2 linked regions of the Glaciimonas sp. CA11.2 genome follow. The protein of the gene in region 1 interacts with the protein of each later gene in a pairwise test. Links are inferred from orthologs where the notes say so. Each region holds a gene or a part of one and is shown on either strand. Other genes may lie near its edges. The genes, in order: ligA and leuS.

Region 1 (10,655 bases):
CCTTGGAATCCGGTGTTTATCAAGTTATCGTTGAATACACCGAAGAAGCAGTCGGCAAACTGGCTTTTGAATTAGCCCAAGCTTTATGCAATGCCGCCGCCAACAATCAGCCATTCGACTTGGCCGATGCATTGGCCCGTTTGCGAGACCTCGACGAGGACGTGCGTTTGGGGCCAAGTACCGGTTCGATCGTTGAAGCTGCGATAGCCCGAGGTGTACCATTCCGTCGCCTCACCGATGGTAGCATGGTGCAATTTGGCTGGGGTAGCCGCCAACGTCGTATTCAGGCAGCAGAAACCAGCGCTACTAGCGCGATTGCAGAATCGATCGCGCAGGACAAAGAACTCACCAAGATGCTGCTTAACGCGGCGGGTGTTCCTGTCCCGCAAGGCCGCGTTGTTTCAAACGCTGCCGATGCATGGGACGTTGCGCAAGAAATCGCCAGCCCGGTTGTGGTCAAGCCACGCGACGGTAATCAGGGAAAAGGCGTCGCCGTCAATATCAACACGCGCGAGCAGGTCTTCGCTGCCTTCGATGTCGCCGCAAAAATCTGTTCGGATGTCATCGTTGAGCGCTATCTGCCAGGACACGACTTTCGCTTACTCGTGGTCGGCAAAGAAATGGTTGCTGCCGCCAGACGCGATCCGCCGCTCGTTATAGGCGATGGGGTCCACACTGTTCGTGAACTGGTCGACAAAGTTAACAGCGATCCCTTGCGCGGTGACGGTCATGCGACGCCCCTCACCAAAATTCGCTTCGACACCATCGCTTTGGCAACACTAGCCAAGCAAAATTACCAGGCTGATACTATCCCGCCAACAGGCGTGCGTGTAGTTTTACGCAACAACGCCAATCTGAGCACTGGCGGCACCGCCACCGACGTTACCAATGACGTCCATCCACAAATGGCTGCGCGCGCGGTCGCCGCAGCGCAAATGGTAGGGTTGGATATTTGTGGTGTTGATGTCGTCTGTAACAGCGTCCACAAGCCACTGGAAGATCAAGAAGGCGGTATCGTTGAAGTAAATGCTGCACCAGGCCTGCGCATGCACATCAGCCCTTCCTACGGCAAAGGCCGCGCGGTCGGCAAGGCCATTATCGCAACCATGTTCAGCGCCCATGACGATGGTCGTATTCCATTAGTCGCAGTTGCCGGAACTAACGGCAAAACCACCACCGTGCGCCTTATCGCTCACCTGCTAAGTTGCAAAGGCCTGCGTGTCGGCATGACCAACTCAGATGGCGTGTATATCGAAAAGCAGCGCATTGATACCGGCGATTGCAGCGGTCCGCGTAGCGCTCGCAACGTCCTGATGCACCCTGACGTCGATGCAGCGGTATTCGAAACCGCCCGCGGTGGCGTCTTACGTGAGGGCCTTGGCTTTGATCGCTGTAACGTCGCCGTTATTACCAATATCGGCATGGGCGATCATCTTGGCCTGAGTTTTATCAGCACAGTGGAAGACCTTGCCGTAGTCAAACGCGTGATTGTTGAAAACGTCGCCCCTAACGGTGTTGCAGTATTAAATGCCGGTGATCCGATGGTCACTAACATGGCGAAAGTGTGCCCAGGTTCCGTCACCTTTTTTGCCCATGATAATAGCAACCCGGTGATGACGACGCATCGCGCACAAGGTAATCGCGTGGTCTATCTGGATGGTACAGATATCGTCGCGGCCCAAGGTACTAACGAAGTGCGCCTGCCATTGGCTGAGATTCCATTAACCCGCAACGGTGCTATTCGTTTTCAGATCGAAAATGTGATGGCAGCAACCGCAGCAGCGTGGGCTTTAAAACTCGATTGGGAAATCATTCGGACCGGACTGCGCACATTTATCAATGATCCAGCTACCGTACCAGGCCGTTTCAATGTATTCGACTATCGCGGTGCAACGGTGATCGCTGACTACGGTCACAATCCGGATGCGATTGTCGCGCTGGTTCAGGCGGTTGAAAACATGCCCGCGAAACGCCGTTCTGTTGTCATTAGCGGTGCAGGTGATCGTCGTGATGAGGATATCCGCCAGCAAACCCAATTGCTGGGTGACGCTTTCGATGAAGTCATCCTTTATCAAGATCAGTGTCAACGTGGGCGCGCCGATGGTGAAGTATTGGCGCTGCTGCGAGATGGCTTAAAAAATGCGCGCCGTACCACCGCCACCCAAGAAATTAATGGTGAATTCATTGCTATCGACACTGCACTGTCAACATTAGGTGAAGGTGACTTATGCCTGATTCTCGTAGATCAGGTCGAGGAAGCGCTGGAACATATTGCAAAGCGAATTGCCGAGGGATAGATACTGACATCCTCGACTGATAAAAAAACGGGCTAACCTTATCGAAAGGTTAGCCCGTTTTTTTAGTGCTTAAACTTGTTAAGTAATGATAACTTCATCATTTCAAACAACCCTTTAATACATAACAATGATGCTTATGACGTGATTATCAACTTAAATTGGCCATGATCCTACAAAATGACATCTTGTACGTCAGAGTTTCGTCAGTCGTCATCATCCGGATCTAACTCTGGAAACAACACAGAAGTATAGCCAAAAAGTGCTAAATCCTTGATCCGCATTGGATACAAAACGCCATCTAAATGATCACACTCGTGCTGAACAACCCGCGCATGAAATGCATCAACCGTGCGACTAATCGGGGCACCGTACTGATCGACACCTTCGTAATGTAAATTAGTCCAACGCGGCACCACGCCGCGCATCCCTGGCACTGACAAGCAACCTTCCCAGGCGTCATCGGTGATATCTGACAAGGGCCGCAACACCGGGTTGATCAACACTGTCTCGGGTACTGGCTCAGCCTCAGGATAGCGGACACTATTTTTAAAACCAAAAATAACGATGCGTAAGTTGACGCCGATTTGCGGTGCGGCCAAACCAGCACCATTTGCCGCATGCATGGTGTCAAACATATCGGCGATCAGCGCTTCTAGCTCGGGGGTATTAAAGTCGGTGACCGGTTCTGCTTTCAACAGCAGACGCGGATCACCCATTTTTAGAATTTCACGAACGCTCATAGAATCAATCGAGAAGCAGAGTATTGGAAGGACCTTATTTTAACCTCAGTTCAGTGAGATTCGAAAGTAATGAAATATTCCTTTGAAACTACATTCTCGGTTTACAGCACGATTGGTTTGCAGCACAGCCGAGCATACCTTCAGCTTCACCTTCCCAATACCGTCCTGCTATCGGTTTTGGAAGCGTGATGTCAATTTATGTTTTCTTCGTATTAATGTTCTGACAAATTTTTCAACTTCCGTATCTAAGTCGTTTCCCTAAGCACTGCGCGTGCGCTCGTAATTTTGCACTAATTTCTTGTATCTTGCGTTTTGGCAGCTATCTGGGAACGACTTTTTTAATATTTTTTATCGGATCAATATGCATCGCAATATAAGTAGTAAATTTTCTCAATTTCCGGGTTCTTTTCTCTTTCGAATTCTTACAATTTTTTGCCTGTCTGCGACACTGCATGCGGCGCCGCTCAATCCGCCGAAAACTGATAAACCTTTTGGATTTTCCCTATCCGGATTTTCTCAAGATATTCCTGAACCTTACACGCTCTATCGCGATGGGCAATTCGTTAAACATGGACTTACCGATAAAGCGGGAAAGGGTTACATTAAAAATTATATTAAAACGAGTTGTTACGTCATTCTATTGAGCAATGACCAACGTCTAAAAGTGAATCCAAAGGGAAAAGAGTGCAACGAATATAAATTACCGATCGATATTGAAGATGATGCTGCGACAAAAGCAAAAAAAGAAACAGATAAATTACGCGAAGAAGAAATGCAGAACGATTATAAGAAGCAAGCTGCTGCCAACGATGATGAGCTAGCCTGGTTAGGAAAATTACCACCTATCTGGTCAAGTGAGGTTTTTGAAGAGCGAACTTCAAAATTATTTGAAAAAATGGGCATTGATATGGATGTCGGCACCATTGATCTGAATCAGTTCGCATGCAAAAATCCCGCTCAGATTGGCGACATTCCTGACATGGACGCGGTGAACGAGTTTTTGGAAGCAACTATTGCAACACTCTCAGATCCACATTCTAAGAAGGGAAAATATTATGCAAAAAATATTAATACCATCTGGAGGAATCTAGTATCAGCTGCGGCAAAAGGGAATTGGTTGGCACGCGTACAAATTTATCGACTATTAGGTAGAAAGCACCACGATAAAATGAGCTACCTTGAACGGTATCGTCTATTGCAGGTAACGGAATGGTTGCAAGAGAAAAAAATTGGCTCACTTTATGGTTTATTCGGGGTTGCTCTGGAAGCGACTGGATTCTCGGACAATGGTTTTTTGGATCGATTCTCTGCAATGAAAGGTAGCTACGGATCGCAATACGTATTAGGTACTTCGCTGCTTAGTGACCCAGATCCTAAGCTGCAAGAAACAGGAAAAAGGATGATAAATTGTGCCCGCTCTGCCCTACCTGCATTTGCAAAGCTATATAAGCCTGCGCCCAAATAGGGTTGGACTTTTGGGCATTGATCACCGACTCGCACAGCGCAACGTGGCTCAGTCGGATGACGCCGATGTAAGCCTAATTGCATTCACATAAATTCTGCCTAATCTCAAAAAAAATATGACCATAAAAGCATACCAGCACACTCGAAGCTTATGGAAGGGGGCTCTCATATCACCGTTGATAGTTCCCTTGTGTATGTGCATTTACCTCGTGGCCTTCTTTATAGGATGTACAGATGAAGTGTCTATTGCAGTCTTCTATGATTTGCGGCTAGCGCTATTTGCTATCATGTGCATTGGCGGCTTTTTCACTTACTCCATCACCTTTGTATTGGTTGTGCCGATGGCTCTATGGCTGCGGCGAAAACAGGCCCTATCGTCAGTGCGCCTGTGCATCTGGTGCGCTGCGCTCGGGCCTGTGACATTGTTCCTTTATGCACGACTACTAAACGGATCTTCTGCAGAAATTAACTATGAAGAAGTCCTTTTCGGTATTGGGTTCGGTCTGTGCTCGGGTATTGTTTTTTGTGCGGCTTCGGGCGTGAGGCTGCTGGCCCGCCATTCTCAAAAAAATCAAGACGCAGCATGAATTACCCCGGTCAGCGGTGCATGGCGCGCCAACTGCGACGTGTCACACCCGCACGTGAACTTTGTTCACGCACATCGCGATCGCATCCGCTATTTTGAGGAAGACAAACCATTGTGGTGGGGCTTCATGCATGAGTAAAAGGAAAATGATCCGCGCCTGGTTTAGACCCTGTTGAAGACCAAACCTGCTTGGGTAGAAGCCGGGACGTTGCACCAGAAAACTGATCCTTTGGTGTGGGATTACCTGTTTAGTCCCGTTTGATATAACCGCGTTTTAAAAACAGATTCGGTTTTTTCCTGCTGCCATTTTTTGAGGGCTTAAATCGGGGTTTTTCCATCAATCGCCGGTTGCGGGATATGGTGGATGGTAGAACCCATGCAGTTTATCTCCCCATGAGAGCAGTGTCCGGTTCAAGATTATTGCACCGAAAACTGCTAATCAGGGCATCTAAGCGCGCCTTTGCTCTGAAGTAAGGCCAACTACGAATCGGGATATGATTGCACGGTACTAAACAGCTAGTCTGTAACACAGCCACTTGTTTTTTCCACGCATCTGATCGGAAATATCTTAAAGAAAGTTTTTTTCATGAGATTTTTTTTGAAACCCTCACGGCAGTCCACGCTGACCTGCTCCGCATTATGTAGAGAAGCGCTTGTGAGAATCACAGGCGCAATACTTCAGGGTTTAGAAGGTGCCGAAGGAAATTTACTGAAATTGTTTCAGATATTCAGCGAACTCAGGACCGGTTTCATGGTGCTTGAGGCCCATTGCCAACGTTGCTTTCAGATAGCCTAATTTCGAACCACAATCGTAGCGCTGACCAGCGTAGCGGTATGCTAATACCTTTTCTTTTTCCATCAATGCCGCAATACCATCGGTTAATTGAATTTCACCGCCAGCGCCCTTACCCGTCGCTTCCAGACAGTCGAAAATACCATTCGTCAGTACGTATCTTCCGACGACCGCCAATGTAGACGGTGCATCCGCAGGAAGTGGCTTTTCAACGATACTATTTACGCGTTCCAAATTTGGTTTAAAAGAGTCAATACTGACGATCCCGTATTGTTTAGTGTCCGCGCGCGGCACATCCTGCACTGCCAATACGCTACTACCCTCTTGCTCAAACACGTCGGTCATTTGCGCTAATACCGAGCGCTGGCCCGCGTCGACATCCATAAAGTCATCTGCCAACAATACCGCAAACGGTTCATCACCAATGACAGGGCGTGCGCACAGTACCGCGTGCCCAAGACCCAACGGTGCCGATTGACGGATAAAAATACAATTTACGTGCTTAGGAATAACATTACGCACCAGATCCAGCAGCCTGATTTTTCCGGCTGCTTCCAATTCACTTTCAAGTTCATACACGGTATCGAAGTGATCTTCAATCGCTCGTTTGTTCCGACCGGTAATAAATACCATATCAGTAATACCCGCAGCGACAGCCTCCTCAACAGCGTACTGAATTAAAGGTTTATCGACAATCGGAAGCATTTCTTTCGGCTGCGCTTTGGTGGCTGGCAAAAAACGGCTACCCAACCCGGCTACCGGGAATACTGCTTTTCTAATTTTTGTCATGATCGCTTTCTAAAAGAGTGCGTAAATCAATTTATGCGGAGGCTGTTCGATGAAGTCTTCCGCGTTACTAAGCTTGGACAAAGCTTGCCCTGTATCAGCGTGCCTTAAACCCTTGACGACGAAACTGGCCATTCTCGCTAGTGTCCAGCTCCTCTGAACGCGTTCAGCTAGGATTGCTTTTCAGAATAAATTTCTATTTAACTAAGAATTTGACTTGGTTTTCGCCGGGAGGTTCGCAAAACAATCTATCCCATTGATCAAAGACTGTAGCCCAGTGCCTTGATTATGCGTCAATTATTGTCTGTATAACATTAAAAAAGAGGAGTTTGAATGTTAATTAGTTCCAGCCATTGCACCTCGGTCAGTATCGTCAGATTAAGTTCACGCGCTTTCTTTTCTTTTGAACCCGCGCTTGCACCGACAATTACAAAGTCGGTTTTTTTAGATACCGATCCTGCGACATTGGCGCCCAATGCTTCTGCTTGGGCTTTCGCTTCGTTACGACTCATCGTGTCCAGATTTCCTGTAAAAACAACTGTTTTTCCAGAAACGGCAGAAAGCGCGGAAGGGCGCTCGAAATCTATAACAGTAACAAGTGGCTCTGCGGATGCTTGATTGCCGGTCAGCGCGTCAAGCACCTCACTGTTATGCGGTTCAGCAATAAAACCAAGGATGTCATTCACCATACTTTCTCCCAACCCATTGATTGAGAGTAAGTTGGCGTAGGCTTCCGAATCGGGATTTTGCGCAGCATCCATAGATTTGCGCCACTCATCCAGTGACAAATAATGTTTAGCAAGCAGGCGAGCGGTGGCCTGTCCCACCTGATGTATTCCCAAGCCGTATATAAATCGATCCAGAGAAATGACTTTAGCGCGCTGGATTGCAGCAAACAATTTCGCCGCAGATGTATCACCCCAACCTTCCCACAAACGTAGCGGCGGTAGCGAGCGGCCATCTTTGTCGCTCTTGCCATCCCGATCTTCCAAAGTGAAGATATCAACTGGCGTTTTAATCAGCCCTCGTTCATAAAAAAGTGCAATATTCTTCTCGCCCAAGCCCTCGATATCAAATGCATCCCGAGATGCGAAGTGCTTCAAACGCTCAATTACTTGCGCGGCACACACTAATCCACCAGTGCAAAAACTCCCTGCATCACCGTCCTCTCTCACCACCAGGCTATCGCACACAGGGCAATGCGTCGGAAAAATATAGGGAATGCTGCTTTCGGGACGTGCGTCTTGCACCACGCCAATGATCTGGGGAATTACATCACCCGCGCGTTGAATAATCACCGTATCACCGACACGTACATCTTTACGTTGAATCTCATCTGCGTTATGCAAGGTTGCTCTCTGCACGAGGACGCCACCAACACTAATGGGTGCCAAATGGGCAACTGGTGTGATTTTTCCTGAGCGCCCAACCTGGCACTCAATTGCATTGATTACCGTTTGCGCACGTTCCGGAGCAAATTTCCAAGCAGTTGCCCATCGTGGCGATCTGCTGACGAAACCAAGCCTGTTTTGCCAATCAAGGCGATTAACCTTGAGAACAATCCCGTCAATTGAAAATCCAAGCGATGAGCGCTTGCGTTCAATATCTTCATAGTAAGTGACAAGCGCACTCAGTGAGGTTTCAGTCACCTCCACCAGACGGCTTGGTTCGTTCAGCGCAAAGCCCCAGGTTTTAAACTTGGCGCGCGCTTCCCATTGCGTGCCAGCGAAAGCTTCTGAAATTTCACCCCAAGTGTAGGCGTAGAAACGCAGCGGTCGCTTGGCGGCGATGCTTGCGTCTAGCTGACGCATACTCCCGGCGGCGGCATTGCGTGGATTCGCAAAGATTTTTCCACCGACCACTTCTTGTTCAGCGTTAAGTTTTAGGAAACCATCATCGGTCATGTAGACTTCGCCGCGGACCTCCAAAATTGCAGGCCAACCATCACCATGTAACTTCTTTGGTATATCGCTAATGGTCTTGACGTTGGCGGTAATATCTTCGCCCACGCCACCACTTCCCCGCGTGGCCCCAGAAACCAGTATTCCGTTCTCGTAACGTAATGAACAAGACAAACCATCAATCTTTGGCTCACAATCGATCTCAACGATAACGTCTGAGTCTTTGAGTTCGCGGAGAAAATTTCGAACTCCGTCGAGCCAGCCTTGTATATCGTCTTCGACAAAGGCATTATCCAACGACAACATCGGTACACGATGGATGACTTTCTTAAATCCTTTAGCTGGCTCAGCCCCTACTTTTTGCGACGGACTATCAGAGCGTATCAACTCGGGAAAGCGGGCTTCAATGGCGTTATTACGCTGCCGCAACGCGTCATATTCAGCGTCACTTACTTCCGGCGCATCTTCTGCATGATAGAGATTATCGTGATGAGCAAGCAGATCCGCGAGCTCGGTAAGCTCAGACGCAGCTTCCTGTGCTTCCAACTGCTGCACCGGTGTATCAAAGTTTGAAGTACGACTTAACGTACGATTTTGTGCTAATTTTGTCATTGTGTCCGTCCCGAGCGCCAGAAATCCTGTATTAAATATTGCATACTTTGTTATGGCCGTTGCTCTATTTCTAATACCTTTAAGTATACAGGCGAGCGCAACAAAAAGCTTTTGCAATACGAGATAACTAGGGACGTGGCCAACTATGACGTTGGTGTCGATCTTACGCAACATGACCTTGATAGTGCAGAGGCGCTAATAACGGAAAGATGAAGAGTAGGATTTCTTATTATTATTTTTTGTAGTTTTTGATTATTGCATTCAAGTGCAGCTGGGATTGGGCTTTTTATGCACTACTGGTGCAACTAACGGTCCCACGATTTTTTTGGGCGCACATGAGAATCTGCTGATTTCTTTGCTTACCGCAGATTCAAGTATTTTAGTTTCACCTTATACGCACGTGTCCCCGTCAAACCCGCCCGCATAATCGCTCTGAAGTCTGTGCATTATCGGTTTCAATGCGGGATAAAGGTCAACATAAAGCGCATATGCCTTGCGATAAATCTGACTATCCGTTGGATTAGGTATAGTTCGGGAAACCAGCGTCACCCAACCTTTTTCCGCCGTTTGGTTATCCACCAATCCAACACCAACAGCCGCAAGCAGCGCCGCTCCCAAAGCAGCTTCTACATTCTGTTCAATGGTGTAGACGGGATAACCAGTAACGTCGGCAATGATTTGCATCCATAAATCTGAATGCGCAGCGCCGCCGACCACAATCAGTTTGGCATCGAGAGACTGTGCTCCTTTTGCACCTGCCTCAATATTATGTTTGAGGGCGAAACTGACGCCCTCCAATACGGCCCGATAAAGATGTGCTCGTGTATGAAACAGGCTTAGACCGACGAAAGCACCACTGGCCTTTGCATCCCAGATTGGGCTGCGCTCTCCCATCAAGTAAGGCAAAAATAGGATTCCGTCCGATCCCGCAGGAATCTGTTTCGTCTTTTCTTCCAGAATTTGATGGACATCGCCAGCCTCCACATACTTTGCCGCCTCAATCTCCGTCTGACAAAATGTATCCCGAAACCAACTTACGGAAGCGCCAGCCGTAATTGCACCACCAAAGATATAAAGATCTTTTTGGCTGTTGTGGACGTGCGGCATGCTAATCAGGCCGTGACGCGCATCGACTTGCTGATTAATATAGCCCCAACACATACTGGTGCCGATCATGGCCACATGATTTCCTGCCCGAGTCACGCCCGCTGCAAAGGTCGCAACAGCTGCGTCAACACCGCCCGCCACAACTGGTGTGCCGGCGGCAAGCCCAAGACACGCAGCCAGTTCAGACCGCAATCCACCCACCACATCGCTGGAATCGACCAGACGCGGCGGCATCATTGCAAGAGGAATACCGAATTCAGCCAGCAGTTCTTTCGACCAGGCGCGTGCTCGCACATCATAGATACCGCCAATGTTCCCAGCCGAACTATGATCAATCGCCACTTCTCCACATAGCAAGTAGTTAACATA
Region 2 (10,916 bases), 3.9 Mb from region 1 along the record:
CTTGCCGGTTTCAAAATGATTACGCTGCAACAAGCCAGCTTGCTCAAATTGGGTTAATACACGATACACAGTTGCCAAACCGACATCAAGATTCTCGGTAAGCAAAATTTTATAAACGTCTTCAGCGCTTAAATGTCGGACTTCACTATTTTGAAATATTTCCAAAATTTTGAGTCGGGGCAAAGTAGCTTTAAGGCCACTAGCTTTTAGTTCGGATGGATTGTTAGGCATGTTTACGTCGCAAATGGATGATCTGCTTTATCATATAGCGTTTTAGCACAATTGCTCAATCAATTAAGATACTTATGCGAATGTTGCTCTCCCGTACTGCCCGCACCTCCGCCTTGACAATAGCTGCTGTTTCCATGGCTTTGCTGGCTGGCTGCGCATCAAAAAATCCTCTCATTGACGGACCGACTTCGGCATCCGGTGCCAATGCTGCTAACGCTAGTTCGGGAATACCGACTGGCGATACAGCAGGCGATGGCGTCCGAACCATAAAGAACCCCCGTTTTTTCGGAATCCTTTCACCTTATCGCTACAATATCCAGCAGGGTAATTTTGTTTCGAAAGAGATGATCTCGCAAGTTAAGGAAGGCATGACCACAGAGCAAGTATCTTTTGCACTGGGATCGCCGTTACTGACAGACATGTTTCACGCGAATCGTTGGGATTATGTTTTCCGTTTGCAAAAAGGCAATGGCGAAATCACTTCCAGCCGCGTCAGCGTTTTCTTCAAGGATAACCTTGTGGTCCGCGTAGAGGGTGGTGATCTGCCGACTGAAGCAGATTATCTTGCACGTATTTCGGGCGGCAATAAAGAAGCTAAAAAAGCCACCCAAGATAGTGGCATCGCAAAGGATGCGCCCGCACCTCCGCCGACAGCACCAACAAAATAACCAGTCAAAGTCTTAAATAACGATGAATCAAATGAAAATTGCTGTTGCTGGCGCGTCCGGTCGCATGGGACACATGCTGATCGAGGCCATCCAGAATGCAGAAGATGCCACATTAACCGGCGCGTTGGATGTGCAGACCGCGCCCGGATTAGGATCCGACGCCGCCGCTTTTCTGGGCAAGCCGTCCGGCGTGAATATCGAGTTCGATCTTGCTACGGGCTTGGCTAACGCTACCTTTTTAATTGACTTTACGCGTCCAGAAGGCACGCTTGCACATCTCGCCTATTGCGCCGAGCATGGCATCAAAATGATCATCGGCACGACAGGTTTTGATGAGGCTGGCAAGGCGGCGATCGCAGAAGCAGCAAAAAAGACAGCCATCCTGTTCGCTCCCAACATGAGTGTCGGCGTCAATGTCACCATGAAATTGCTTGAAATGGCAGCGAAGAGTTTTTCGCACGGCTATGACATTGAAATCATTGAAGCCCATCACCGCCACAAAGTCGATGCGCCGTCTGGCACAGCGCTGAAAATGGGCGAAGTGATTGCTGATGCACTTGGTCGCAAACTCGACGAAGTCGCCGTCTATTCGCGCGAGGGTGTAACCGGTGCACGCGATCCATCTACCATCGGCTTCGCTTCCATACGGGGCGGCGATATCGTTGGCGATCATACCGTGCTGTTTGCCAGCGATGGAGAGCGCGTTGAAATCACACATAAATCGTCCAGCCGTGTGACTTATGCCCATGGCAGTTTGCGCGCTGCGCGCTTTCTTAACGACAAAGCAACGGGTTTATATGATATGCAGGACGTTCTTGGGCTTCGCTGAGTAATTAGCAGAGTAATAAGCTGATTGTTACCATGATTTTTACGCAAATTCAGGGCCGGGCGATGTCAAAATACAAACAATGACTCGCCTATGGCATGGGAAGTGCGCAGCAGATAACACTAATTTGTTCATTAACCATGTTCGGCCTGCTTGTACTCGATTTTTACCCATACTTTGAGCGCTCCTCCTAGCTTCTCATGGCGAGTTTGATGTTGATGACTCAACCGACCTGGAGTTGCGCTCAAAATGTAATAAATTGTTGCCAACTAATGATCTTCACCTAAAGATCGTTATGCTGCCCCACCACCATCCGGATCAACAACATGAATGATAATCTCGGGTTCGCCCACTATTGGTCGCAAGGCGATGCTGTCTCTCACGGCGTAGCCTATTTGCTATTGCTGATGTCCGTGATTAGCTGGTACTACATTTTGTCCAAAGCCTTGAGTTCCTGGCGTATCCGGCGCAGCGCTTCATCGCTTGAAGGATTCTGGCAAGCACCGACACTAAATGATGCGATTGCCGTCATCAAACCGGTCGATACCGAAAATGTTTACGCACCTTTAGCCATACAAGCGGCCGACGCTGCAGGCATTCGGTCACCGATGACCAGCAAACCCGCCGCCTCGCTCAACGCCGGCACCGATCTTGGCGAACTGGTCACACGCACATTGCGACGAGAAATCAATCGCGTTTCGTCACGGCTGGAAAGCGGATTAACATTACTGGCATCAGTCGGTTCAACCGCCCCTTTCGTCGGTTTGTTTGGTACGGTCTGGGGTATTTATCATGCTTTGATGGCAGTCTCTGCATCGGGAACTGTGCAGATCGACAAAGTCGCAGGACCAGTTGGCGAAGCACTCATCATGACCGCACTTGGTTTGGTAGTTGCGATTCCCGCAGTACTAGCCTACAACGCGTTCACACGTGTTAATCGCGTTACACTGGCAGAGTTGGATGCGTTCGCGCATGATTTACATGCTTATTTGACGACTGGCAGTCGCGTTGGAAAATAATTTAGCCTCCTAATAGCCTTATACACTCATCACTAACTTCAGTCCGGAACCAGTATGTCATTCGGTGGATTTAACGACAATCAGCACTCAGCGCCAATGGCCGATATCAATATCACGCCCATGGTCGACGTCATGTTGGTGTTATTGGTGATTTTTATCATCACAGCACCACTATTCACGCATGCGGTCAAAGTCAACTTACCGACCGCCCAATCCGCTCCCGCTCCAGAAAAGCCAGAGACGGTATCGCTGTCAATTGACCGCGCGGGCAAAATGTTCTGGAATGACAAGCCCATCGCAGAACCAGAACTGACAACGCAATTAATCGCTGCCGCACAACGCCAACCCCAGCCGGAATTGCAGTTGCGGGCCGACAAAGACACCCGATATCAGGTGTTGGCGCAGGTTATGTCACTGGCACAAAATAACGGTTTGACAAAAATCGGCTTCGTAACCGACCCAAAAAGCGTCCCTGCAGCAAAATAACTCCCTATTGAAAGACGGTCACTTGGTGAAATACTAACCGCCTCGCTTTTGGCAAAAAGATCGTCTCATCGTTAACTTCCGTCGACTCCCACAATCCCACTATCGTATGAGAGCACCTGAACCAGTATAATCACCGGTTCAGGGATAATTCTCCTATGCTTTTTCACATTCACTTTTTTAGTCCATCACGCCATGCAAGAAAAATACAGCCCGACCGACGTCGAAAAATCGACGCAAGACCATTGGCGCGCTATTGATGCCTATAAAGTCGTCGAACACGCAAAAGACAAGAACGGTCTAGATAAGCAAAAGTTTTACGCCTGTTCGATGCTGCCGTATCCATCCGGCAAATTGCACATGGGTCATGTCCGCAATTACACCATCAACGATGTCATGTATCGCTACATGCGGATGAATAACTACAATGTGTTGATGCCAATGGGTTGGGATGCGTTTGGCATGCCTGCGGAAAACGCGGCGATGGCAAACAACGTACCACCGGCCCAGTGGACTTATAGCAACATTGACCACATGAAAACGCAGATGCAATCCATGGGACTCGCCATTGATTGGTCACGTGAAATGACGGCGTGCAAGCCAGAGTATTACAAATGGAACCAATGGATGTTCCTTAAGATGCTCGAAAAAGGCATCATCTACAAAAAAACCGGTACCGTGAACTGGGACCCGATCGACCAAACCGTGTTAGCCAACGAGCAAGTTATCAATGGTCGCGGCTGGCGTTCAGGTGCGCTGATTGAAAAGCGCGAAATTCCAATGTATTACGCCAAAATTACCGATTACGCCGAAGAATTGCTGGACCACACCGAAACCAAATTAACAGGCTGGCCAGAGCGCGTGCGCTTGATGCAAGCGAATTGGATAGGCAAATCAACCGGTGTGCGCTTTGCTTTTCCACATAAAATCGAAGAAGATGGCAAGCTCATTCAGGATGGCAAATTGTGGGTGTTTACCACTCGTGTCGATACCATCAAAGGCGTGACCTTTTGCGTGGTAGCGCCAGAACACGCATTGGCCACCTTCGCCGCAAAAACGAATCCCGAACTGGTTGAATTCATCGCCGAATGCAAAAAAGGCGGGGTTGCCGAAGCAGATATGGCGGTAATGGAAAAGAAAGGGATGCCAACCGGGCTTTACGTTACGCATCCGCTGACCGGCCAGCTGGTTGAAGTCTGGGTCGGCAATTATGTCCTGATTACTTACGGCGATGGTGCCGTGATGGGTGTTCCTGCACATGACGAGCGCGACTTTGCGTTCGCGCAAAAATACGTATTGCCGATTCGCCCGGTGATCGCCGTGGAAGGCAAAGTGTATTCCACCGAAACCTGGCACGACTGGTATGCAGACAAACAAAATGGTCGCTGCGTCGACTCCGGAAAATACGATGGCATGCACTTTCAGCAAGCTGTTGACGCCATCGCTGCCGATTTGTCCGCGCATGGTCTGGGTGAAAAGAAAATCACCTATCGCTTGCGTGATTGGGGCATCTCGCGTCAACGTTATTGGGGTACACCGATCCCAATCATCCATTGCGAAGATTGCGGCGACGTACCGGTACCAGAAAAAGATTTACCAGTCTTGTTACCCGAAGATTGCGTCCCGGACGGCAGTGGTAATCCACTTAACAAGCATGAAAAATTTTTACATGTCGACTGTCCGACTTGCGGCAAACCTGCACGCCGCGAAACTGACACCATGGATACGTTTGTCGATTCGTCCTGGTATTACATGAAGTACACCTCGCCCGGTTCTACCGATGCGATGGTGGACGCGCGTAACGACTATTGGATGCCGATGGATCAATACATCGGCGGCATCGAGCATGCAGTATTACATTTGTTGTATGCGCGCTTCTGGACCAAAGTCATGCGTGATTTTGGACTGGTGAAATTTGATGAGCCATTTACCAATTTGCTGACGCAAGGCATGGTTCTCAATGAGACCTACTATCGCGAAGAAGCCAACGGCAAGAAAATCTGGCACAACCCGGAAGACGTTACTCTGACTTTCGATGACAAGGGACGTCCACTTTCAGCGCTTCTAAAAGCCGACGGACAGCCAGTCATTATCGGCGGCACGGAAAAAATGTCGAAATCAAAGAATAACGGCATCGATCCACAAGCACAAATTGACCAATACGGCGCCGATACTGCCCGTTTATTCACGATGTTTGCCTCGCCACCAGAACAAACGCTGGAATGGTCGAACGCGGGTGTCGAAGGTGCCCATCGTTTCTTACGTCGGGTCTGGAGCTTCAGCCACGCACAGGCCGCGAATATTATTCCGGGATCAAATAAGCAATATGCCGATTTGTCGGTCCCGCTCAAAACCTTGCGGCGCGAAGTCCATAAAATTTTGCAACAGGCCGACCATGACTTGAAGCGCATTCAGTACAACACCGTCGTATCGGCTTGCATGAAAATGCTCAACACGCTAGAAGCTACCAAGCTCGAAGCATCGGGAGCCAGCAATGCCGTACTGACTGAATGTCTGTCAATTTTCTTGCGCGTTCTCAACCCAATCGCGCCGCATATCACGCACACGCTATGGCAAGAGCTCGGCTTCGCGAAAGTGCATGGCGATATTCTGGACGCAAGTTGGCCGCAGGTTGATGCTAAGGCGCTTGAGCAAAGCGAAATCGAGATGATGATTCAGGTCAACGGCAAATTACGCGGCAGCATTATCATCGCCAAAGATGCTGACAAAGCCACCGTCGAAGCGCTGGCGCTGGCGCATGAAAATGTGCAAAAGTATCTCGAAGGAGCACCAAAGAAAGTAATTGTCGTTCCGGGCAAATTGATTAATATCGTTGCCTGATGTAAAAATGAATCGCTGAGTATTTGATGGACAGTGTAAGTTGCGCTTTAAACCGAGCACTTAACGAAAGGCTCAGCTAAAGCGCGAATTAAATCACCCGTGAAACGCTTAGTGATAGCTCGCATAAAACATGCTGCTTGATCTATTAAAGCGGTCCACTAAGTCACATAAGTGGACCGTCCGATTGCCAGCCAGGACAGCGATTTTCGTCCCGAATCTTGAAACAAGGAATATCTGTATGACGCGCGTTTTCATGAGTCGCCAACCGTTGGTTCGCTGGTCGATTATCATCGCCCTTACCGCTATGCTTGCCGCGTGCGGATTTCACTTGCGCGGCACTGCCAACCTTCCTTTCAAGACTATTTATTTGGGATCTGCTACAGGCACACCACTGGGAGTCGAACTCAAACGTAATATTCAGGCTAGCGGGACCACTGAAGTAGTTCCTAATGAAAAAGGGGCTGAGGCTGTGATGGAAGTGATCTCGCAGACGCAGGAAAAAGTCATTTTGACCCTCAACAGTCAAGGCCGTGCGCGTGAATATATGCTGTACTCGAGATTTTCATTCCGTCTAAAAGATGCGCAGCAGAAGGAGTTAATGCCACAAACCCTGATCACACTGAAGCGTGACATCAGCTACAACGAATCGCAAGAACTATCAAAAGTGGCTGAAGAAGCGCTGTTGTATCGCGATATGCAAACTGATCTGGTACAGCAAATTCTGCGCCGGATGAACGCACTCAAACCCGCTAACACTGCTAACAATACTGTGATAGAGCCATCGACAGCGACATCGCCAACAACATCGCCGGCCCCGTCAGTTCCATCGACAAAACCAGCGCCATAACGAGGACCGGCGATGCAACTGCGGATTGACGCTCTCGATACTCATCTGGCCAAGACAGTCGCGCCGCTGTACGTCATCACCAGCGACGAGCATCTGCTTGCGCTCGAAGCGGCGGATAAAATTCGCAAGAGTGCCCGCGCCAATGGCTGCTCAGAGCGCGATGTCTTAACGGTGGATCGTAGTTTTAAATGGGGCGAATTACAGGCGTCCAACCAGTCGCAATCGTTGTTTGGCGACAAAAAATTGATTGAGTTACACATTCCAACCGGCAAACCGGGCAAGGACGGTGGTCAGGCATTACAGCAATATGCGACGACGCTTAACCCCGACAATGTGACGATTATCACGTTGCCGAAATTGGATTGGGCAACTCAGAAAGCGGCATGGGTCGGATCGTTGCAGCAAACGGGTGTGTATATTGATATTCCGCTGGTTGAACGGACTCAATTGCCAAGCTGGATTGGTGTCCGGTTGGCAGGACAACAACTAAGCGCTGATCGTCAATCACTCGACTTTATCGCTGATCGGGTTGAGGGCAACCTGCTGGCCGCTCATCAGGAAATTCAGAAACTGGCTTTATTGCATCCACCGGGCAAGCTCAGTTTCGAACAAGTGCACGATGCTGTTCTCAATGTCGCAAGGTATGACGTTTTTAAATTAAATGAGGCAATGTTAGGCGGTGATGTTGCCCGTTTAATCAGGATGATTGATGGTTTAAAAGGTGAAGGCGAAGCATTGCCATTGGTTCTTTGGGCGATATCAGAAGAGTGCCGCACCTTATTGAAGCTAAAATCCGGTATGACGCAAGGCCGTCCACTCAGCGCGTTGCTGAAAGAATATCGTATTTGGGGGCCACGTGAACGTTTAATGGAACCGGCACTGCGTCGCTTATCATTGACGACTCTGGAAGCGGCATTACAACAGGCAGCGCAGATCGACAAAATGGTAAAAGGTTTGCGTGCCAAGACGTTCGCTGGTGATGCTTGGGATGCACTATTGCAATTGGGACTAAAAGTCGCACGTTCGTAAGTGACTGCCATGTAGTTTCTACTGTATCCAGATCCCGAAATGCATTTTGACGCATGGCTTTGGCTCTGTATTTCACGAAACCAGACCAACACTCAACATATCAGACATACTACCAATTATGGATATCCAACAATACATCACTAACGTCGGTCAACGTGCCCGGGCTGCATCTCGCCTGATGGCACGCGCCGATACGGCAACCAAGAACCGTGCACTAACGTTAATCGCTGAAGCGATCCGGCGCGAATCGGACACCTTGCGCATCGCCAATCAAAAAGACTTGGATGCAGCACGCGCCAATGGTTTGGAAGAAGCAATGCTGGATCGTCTGACGCTATCCGACAAAGCGATCACCACCATGATTGAAGGATTGCAGCAAATCGTCGCCCTTCCCGATCCGATCGGTGAAATTTCGAACATGAAATATCGTCCGACCGGGATTCAGGTTGGACAGATGCGCGTTCCTCTCGGCGTCATTGGTATTATTTACGAAGCACGTCCCAACGTGACCATTGATGCGGCTGGTTTATGTATCAAGAGTGGTAATGCGACTATTTTGCGCGGCGGCTCGGAAGCGATTAACTGCAATCAGGTGCTAGCCAAACTGGTCAAAGAAGGACTGGATGGTGCAGGCCTGCCAAGCGATGCGGTGCAAGTTATCGAAACCACTGATCGCGCTGCAGTCGGCGCTTTAATCTGCATGCCGGAATATATTGACGTCATCATCCCGCGCGGCGGCAAGGGCTTGATTGAGCGCTTGATGAAGGAGTCCAAGGTACCGATGATTAAACATCTGGATGGCATTTGTCACGTCTACATAGACGATCAGGCTGATCCAGAAAAAGCGGTAAAAATTGCTTTTAATGCAAAATGTCACCGTTACGGCACCTGCAACACCATGGAAACCCTGCTAATAGGACGTGCCATTGCGCCGCAGGTCTTGCCGGAACTGGCACGTTTATATCGGACAAAAGACGTGGAACTGCGCGCCGATGCCGAGGCTAGCAAGATATTACGCTCTTGCGACTATTTGCACGTGGTCGCAGCGACCGAGGAAGATTGGAGCACTGAATATCTGGCGGCAATTCTGGCCGTGAAGGTGGTTGAGGATATGGACGAAGCGATTACACATATTAATCATTACTCTTCCCATCATACCGATAGCATTGTGACCGAAAATTATTCCCGCTCGATGCGATTTTTACGTGAGGTCGACTCGGCCTCTGTAATCGTGAATGCTTCAACCCGGTTTGCGGATGGTTTCGAATTTGGGCTTGGTGCTGAAATTGGCATCTCCAATGACAAGTTACACGCACGCGGTCCGGTGGGTCTGGACGGCTTGACCTCCTTGAAATATGTGGTGTTTGGTCACGGCGAAGTACGCACCTAGAGGATTGTCAAAACAACCTGTTAAATCAACAAAGACTATCGATTTTCCCTCTGTTTTCGAATTAACTTTTTTAAGGATACTTCATGCTCTGGATCAAAGCGCTGCACATCGTCTTCATCGTTTCATGGTTTGCAGGCCTGTTTTATTTGCCGCGTATTCTTGTTAATCTGGCGCAAGAGACGGAACCGGTGGCGACACAACGATTATTGTTGATGGCACGCAAGTTATACCGTTTCATGCTGCCTCTTGCGATAGGTACTATTGTTTTCGGCGTGTGGTTGTGGCTAGGTTATGGTATTGGAAAAGGCCCGGGAAACGGCTGGTTGCATGCAAAGTTGCTATTAGTCATTCTTTTAATCGGTTATCACCACGCCAGCGGCAGCATGTTGAAGAAATTCGAATTAGGTACCAATAAGCGTAGTCACGTCTGGTTTCGTTATTTCAATGAAGTACCGGTGGTTTTGTTGCTAGCTATTGTTATTCTGGTGGTCGTCAAGCCGTTCTAAATCGGGCTGATCATTAGTTGGCGAATGGAAGCAAACATAAAAAACATAAAAAAAACCATAAAATAAACAACAGAGACAGGAATCGACATGAGCAAAATCTGTGAGTATTATTTCGCGCCTCAGTCGCCATTTACTTATCTGGGACATGCGCGACTTGTCGCGTTAGCCCAGAAATATGGTGTACAAATTGTATTAAAGCCAATCGACTTGTCAAAAGTATTTGGTGTTTCAGGTGGATTACCGTTAGCCAAGCGCTCACCACAGCGCCAAGCTTATCGACTTGAGGATCTCCGACGCTGGAAAGAGTATTTAGGATTGCCAATGAATTTGCAACCGACCTACTTTCCGGTGCACAGCGACGAGGCAGCCAAACTGATCATCGCGACCCAGTTGGCACACGGAACTCAGGCTGCACTAGATTTGACTGGCGTCATTATGCGTGCCGTGTGGGAAGATGAGAAAAACATTGCAGATACAGACACCTTAATCGGCATAGCCACAGCACTTGGGCATGATGGCAAAACCTTGTTAAAATCTGCCGACACTGCTAGCGTAGAGGCCGAGTTTGTTCGTTTTACCGATGAAGCCATTGCCGCCAATGTCTTTGGTGCGCCTTGGTACGTTGTCGATGGAGAAGGTCATTGGGGCCAGGACCGATTAGACTTCGTCGAGCGCGCCTTTGCAAAAATAGCATGATCTGATCCGCACGCGGTTTTAACACTACGTTTTAATACACGGCTACTAATGCTTTATTGGCACTTTAAGTAGATCGCACCAATGGATAGCAATAAATAAAATTGCAAACTATTTGCACCATCACTATCCGAATAGTCTGCAAGCAGTTCGCAAGTAAGACCACCGTTATTCACTTTTTCGTGAGTAATCATTTCACCGCTGCATCCCAGTCGATGCAGTTAACGGATTAAGAGAACCCCCTATGGCACAAGCACTCACAGCACAATCAGCAAGTTCGAAACACTCGTATTTTTGCCCTTGTCCACGCGGATTAGAGACCGCACTTGCTGAAGAAATCAATGAAATCGCACAACTAGCCGCTCCCGCGGTGACGCTCAGAG

What was found.
Region 2: the proteins of ligA (region 1) and leuS interact in binary tests that used the Escherichia coli proteins (3 or more experiments, as listed by UniProt). The link is inferred for Glaciimonas sp. CA11.2 from one-to-one orthologs.

What each region holds. Positions count from the first base shown.
Region 1 is NZ_JAVIWL010000001.1:5,053,705-5,064,359, forward strand. Bases 6,581-9,565 are described here. They hold ligA (NAD-dependent DNA ligase LigA), read right to left. Parts: upstream 9,180-9,565; coding sequence 6,981-9,179; downstream 6,581-6,980. Other genes in these bases: galU (UTP--glucose-1-phosphate uridylyltransferase GalU), read right to left, coding at 6,581-6,669. Also shown: cphA (cyanophycin synthetase), read left to right, coding at 1-2,297; def (peptide deformylase), read right to left, coding at 2,501-3,037; RGU75_RS21850 (hypothetical protein), read left to right, coding at 3,399-4,502; RGU75_RS21855 (hypothetical protein), read left to right, coding at 4,741-5,088; more of galU, read right to left, coding at 5,794-6,580; RGU75_RS21870 (FGGY-family carbohydrate kinase), read right to left, coding at 9,570-10,655. UniProt on the Escherichia coli protein: DNA ligase that catalyzes the formation of phosphodiester linkages between 5'-phosphoryl and 3'-hydroxyl groups in double-stranded DNA using NAD as a coenzyme and as the energy source for the reaction.
Region 2 is NZ_JAVIWL010000001.1:1,182,354-1,193,269, forward strand. Bases 3,023-6,268 are described here. They hold leuS (leucine--tRNA ligase), read left to right. Parts: upstream 3,023-3,422; coding sequence 3,423-6,068; downstream 6,069-6,268. Other genes in these bases: RGU75_RS05060 (biopolymer transporter ExbD), read left to right, coding at 3,023-3,230. Outside these bases: fur (ferric iron uptake transcriptional regulator), read right to left, coding at 1-231; RGU75_RS05045 (outer membrane protein assembly factor BamE), read left to right, coding at 312-899; dapB (4-hydroxy-tetrahydrodipicolinate reductase), read left to right, coding at 922-1,728; RGU75_RS05055 (MotA/TolQ/ExbB proton channel family protein), read left to right, coding at 2,052-2,744; more of RGU75_RS05060, read left to right, coding at 2,799-3,022; LPS assembly lipoprotein LptE, read left to right, coding at 6,307-6,915; holA (DNA polymerase III subunit delta), read left to right, coding at 6,928-7,944; RGU75_RS05080 (glutamate-5-semialdehyde dehydrogenase), read left to right, coding at 8,063-9,334; RGU75_RS05085 (CopD family protein), read left to right, coding at 9,418-9,840; RGU75_RS05090 (2-hydroxychromene-2-carboxylate isomerase), read left to right, coding at 9,928-10,536; RGU75_RS05095 (class I SAM-dependent RNA methyltransferase), read left to right, coding at 10,778-10,916.